Regions from separate parts of the Pseudoalteromonas sp. SCSIO 43088 genome, predicted to be linked through region 2. Evidence: predicted binding sites of a transcription regulator. Region 2 holds the regulator's gene; the other holds the start of a gene.
What was found. The regulator sigma-54, encoded in region 2, starts transcription at its own class of promoters, with help from an activator protein. The targets are predictions, from matches to a motif close to GTTGGCACGNNNNTNGNNT.

Region 1 (2,211 bases), 200 kb from region 2:
ATTTCACCCCATCGCAACTTAGCTTGTTGCAGTCGCGTTTAGACTTTGAGCTTGTAACTAATCAAATTGAGTTTTCACCTTACGAGATGAAAGCCCTTGATGATGGCAGCTTAGACCAATGCCAATTGCTCGATATCAAACCTATGCTTTGGTCACCATTAGCTGGGGGTCGTATATTCTCAAGTGATGATGAAAAAGCGGTGCGTTTACGTACAGTGTTGGAGCAGGTTGGTGCTGAAATTGGCGCCACAGCCATTGATCAAGTTGTTTATGCTTGGCTGTTAATGCACCCAAGTGCACCGTCTGTGGTACTTGGTACGGGTAATATTGAGCGTGTTAAATCAGCTGTTGAAGCTAAGCAGCTTACTATGAACCGTGAACAATGGTATCGCATTTGGCAAGGCTCAACCGGGCATAGTGTGCCTTAATATATAGCCCAAAACGAGAAAAGGGCCTTAACGGCCCTTCGTGTTGCAGCAAGTAACACATTCTTTATAAAGTGAAGTCAACCGCGTAAGCGACATACACTTTTACATCTGAACCATCAATGTCGTTGTCTGAAAGACCGAAAGTAAAGCCGTCTTTCGACACTGAAACACCGTAGTCGATGATGTCATCATCACCAATGAAATCCCCTGAGTAATGACCTAAGTGAAGGGCCATTTCTGCACCGGTACTGCCAACTGGGAAGCTATAGTCAGCATTTAAATATAGAGAGTCACCAAAATCTGTACCGTCACCGCTTGCTGCTGATGTTGCTAGGACTGCTGCACCAAAGGTGAAGCTACCCATGCTAATGCTACCGTAGATTTCTGAGAAGTCTGCATCTGTATAAGACGCTGCATCTGGGTATGCATAATAAATGTAGCCAACATCGTAGCTAAAGGTTTCATTGATTTCACCGCCAAAACCAGCATAAAGGTCTAGCTCGTAAGTCATGTCGTCAGCCCAGCTAGCATTCGATACCCAAGTACCCGCATAAAAGCCAGATTCACTTGCGTAGTCGATACCACCTTGGATTGCAGCATCACCACCGCCTTGCTCTTGACCACGCCATAAGTAGTTTGAAGTTGCCGCAGCGTTTGCTGTGACTTCTGCGTAGCTATATGTTGAGCTCAAAGTTAATAGCGCAAGGGCGCTTGCTGCGACCGTTTTTTTTAGTTTTAGCATGTTTCTGTATCCTGTTGTTATGTTGATTTTGTCCCATTTTCAGATTGCAGTCTGGTTATTATTTGAGGACATTTTCTATGTGTTGTCTGGATACGATATTGCACTGGTTGTGCCAAGTTAATTTTGAGCGGGATATTTTATGCTTAAAGTCTTTAAAAACAGGCTTTTAAACTTATTTAATTGTGAAAAGGATGGTTATTTGAATTGTTCATGCGCACATGTGTGGTGCAAAAAATAACCCGGTTGCACAATTGCGAAGCAACCGGGTTTTGCTTATTTGAGAGTAACTTAGCCGAAAATTGCACGCATTAGAGTAATGGTTTCTTCAACACTGCGGCCTTTTTCAACTTCACTGATGATTGAATCGCGCTTAGCTTTGATATGTTCAGGGATATCATCACTTGCTAATGCGCGGTCCACCAGTATCTCTGCTGATTCTTTGCCACGGCGTACGGTCTTTTTACCTGCTGAGCTTGTGGTACTCTTAGGTTTGTTTAACAACTTAATATAGTTAGAGTTATCAGCGGTACTTTTATCTGCATAATAAAAGAAGCAAGGCAATAGGGCTTTGATTTCAACCAGAGATTGTTCAAGCTCATTTGCTGCACTGGCCATTTTGAACCAAGGCATGCTATGAATGGCTTCAACAACATCTTGCCAGTAGCGCTCAAAATCACGGTTATTAAGCTTAGTAATGCCTAATGCCGCACAAAGGGCATCAAGTTTACTATTTACGATTGGTGTAAACACGTCAGGTCGGCGCATCGCAAGCAAGCGAGTAGCAGGAGCAAGCGTTGGCTTTTCATCGCTGCCATTAAATGCCATGAAGTAAGCAACCATAAAATGCTGATAATGTTCTTGCGTTACTTCACCCTCAAGTGGAATGTGTACAAGCGCCTCATCGAACGCACCTGGTAAATCACTCAACATTTGGTGGAAACCTTTTGCGTTCTTAGTAGAAGCAAACCATTCAACGTCGAAGTTATAGCTGCTTGGATCAAGCGAGGCACTGTGTTTACCTGAAAACGCTAAACGGTCTTC
Region 2 (2,211 bases):
CTAGTTTCGCAAACTTGGTGTTTACATAGTCTCTTAATGAATCTGTGATTTCTACATGACGACCAGTTAAATTTAGTTGCATAAGCATTTTTCCTTCTATGTAAAACGTCTAAATCAGACTCTTACGCTGATTAGACGGAGGTATTGCTAGAGACTCACGATATTTTGCAATTGTACGTCTAGCTACTTTAATTCCTTGCTCAGCCAATATATCTGCAATTTTGCTATCACTCAATGGTTTAGCTGAGTTTTCTGCAGCGACTAACTTCTTGATTAAAGCGCGTATTGCTGTAGAAGAACACTCACCACCATTTTCGGTGCTGACATGGCTTGAGAAGAAATATTTCAACTCAAAAATACCCCGTGGGGTATGCATATATTTTTGCGTTGTTACCCGTGAAATCGTCGATTCATGCATTTCGACCATTTCAGCAACATCATTTAGCACCATCGGCTTCATTGCCTCAGGGCCATGCTCAAAGAAAGCTTGTTGTTGTTGAACGATACAGTTGGTCACTTTTAATAGCGTATCGTTACGGCTTTCTAAGCTCTTAATAAACCACTTTGCTTCTTGTAAGTGAGAGCGAATAAATTGGCTGTCGCTACTTGATTTAACAGAGCGAGACATCGCCGCATATTGGCTGTTCACTCTAATCTTTGGCATACAATCTGGGTTTAACTCGACTACCCAGCGGCCTTTCACTTTTTTCACTGATACATCAGGTATAACGTACTCAGATTCTTCGCGTACTATGCTATCCGCAGGCTTAGGATTTAAGCTGTGAATAAGCGTCATCACTTCTTTAAGCTCATTTTCTTTAAGCTTAGTCTTTTTCATCAAAGTTCGATAGTCGCGACTCGCTAATAATTCGATATGCTCAGATAAAACCATTTTAGTTTCAGCTAAATATGGCGTATCGGCATCGAATTGGCGTAGCTGAATGCACAGGCATTCTTGTAAACTGCGCGCGCCAATACCCACAGGATCAAATAACTGAATTCTTTTTAAGACCGCTTCGACTTCATCAAGTTCGATTTCTTCTTCATCGTTATTTTGATTAAAGCTTTCGACGATATCTTCACAGCTTACCGTTAAAATACCTGAGTCATCGATAGCTTCTACAATTGCCACAGCAATCGCTTCATCAGTAGGGCTAAATGGCGTGAGTTGCAATTGCCACATCAGGTATTCGTGAAGGGTTTCGGTTGATGCTCCCTGATAGATAGATTCATCTTCAGGCATTGGCCCTGACGATGTTGAAGGGGCGGCACTCATGTACTCATCCCAGGTAACATCCATTGCTAAGTCATCGCTTACGGTGTCTTTATTGAGAGCATCACTACTTTCTTGCTCGTACTCGCTAGGTGCTTCTTCGGCAGACGCGCTGACTTGTACATCGTCAGATTCAGCTTTTTGCTCATTCTTGCCGGTGCTTTCTTCGTTGTAATCCGCTTCTTCCACTTCAAGTAGAGGATTACTATCAAGCGCTTCTTGAATTTCTTGCTGGAGATCCAATGTACTGAGCTGCAACAAACGAATAGCTTGTTGCAGTTGTGGAGTCATTGTAAGTTGCTGGCCCATGCGCAGCTGTAATGATTGCCTCATGTATCCCTAACAATCCTTTTTAAGTTATCGATACCTGTATAAACACAGTTATCGATTTATTGTCATTGTTATAAGTCTAGCAGATGCTCTAGTCGCTGGCGTAATGGTTACAGCCTGAATTGCTCGCCTAGATATACATCGCGTACAGTTTGGTCTGCTAATACGTGCTCAGGTGTGCCTGATGCAATTAGCTCCCCATGAGAAACAATGTAGGCTTTTTCACAAACATCAAGGGTTTCTCGAACATTATGGTCAGTAATTAGTACACCGATACCACGATTTTTTAGGTGCTCAATAATTTTCTTTATATCTAACACTGAAATTGGATCAACACCAGCAAAAGGCTCATCTAAAAGGATAAATTTAGGATTAGCGGCTAATGCGCGAGCAATTTCTACACGGCGTCGCTCACCACCTGACAGCGCCATACCTTGGCTGTCACGAATGTGTTGAATACTAAACTCATCAAGTAAGCTATTGAGTGTTTCTTCGCGGGTGGTTTTATTTAGATCTTTACGAGTTTCTAAAATGGCCATCAAGTTTTGGTAAACCGTCAACTTTCGAAAAATTGACGATTCTTGTGGCAGATAGCCAATACCTAAACG

Region 1: a site for sigma-54 is predicted at 1,269-1,287, ahead of J8Z28_RS16335 (TorF family putative porin). Genes of this name have one in related genera too.

Annotation. Positions count from the first base shown of each region.
Region 1 covers NZ_CP072675.1:3,540,824-3,543,034, reverse strand. Annotated here, with positions in the region: gene J8Z28_RS16340 (aldo/keto reductase) at 1-428, shown strand, start outside; gene J8Z28_RS16335 (TorF family putative porin) at 493-1,170, opposite strand; gene J8Z28_RS16330 (hypothetical protein) at 1,459-2,211, opposite strand, start outside.
Region 2 covers NZ_CP072675.1:3,343,329-3,345,539, reverse strand. Annotated here, with positions in the region: gene hpf (ribosome hibernation promoting factor) at 1-82, opposite strand, end outside; gene J8Z28_RS15410 (RNA polymerase factor sigma-54) at 110-1,606, opposite strand; gene lptB (LPS export ABC transporter ATP-binding protein) at 1,714-2,211, opposite strand, start outside.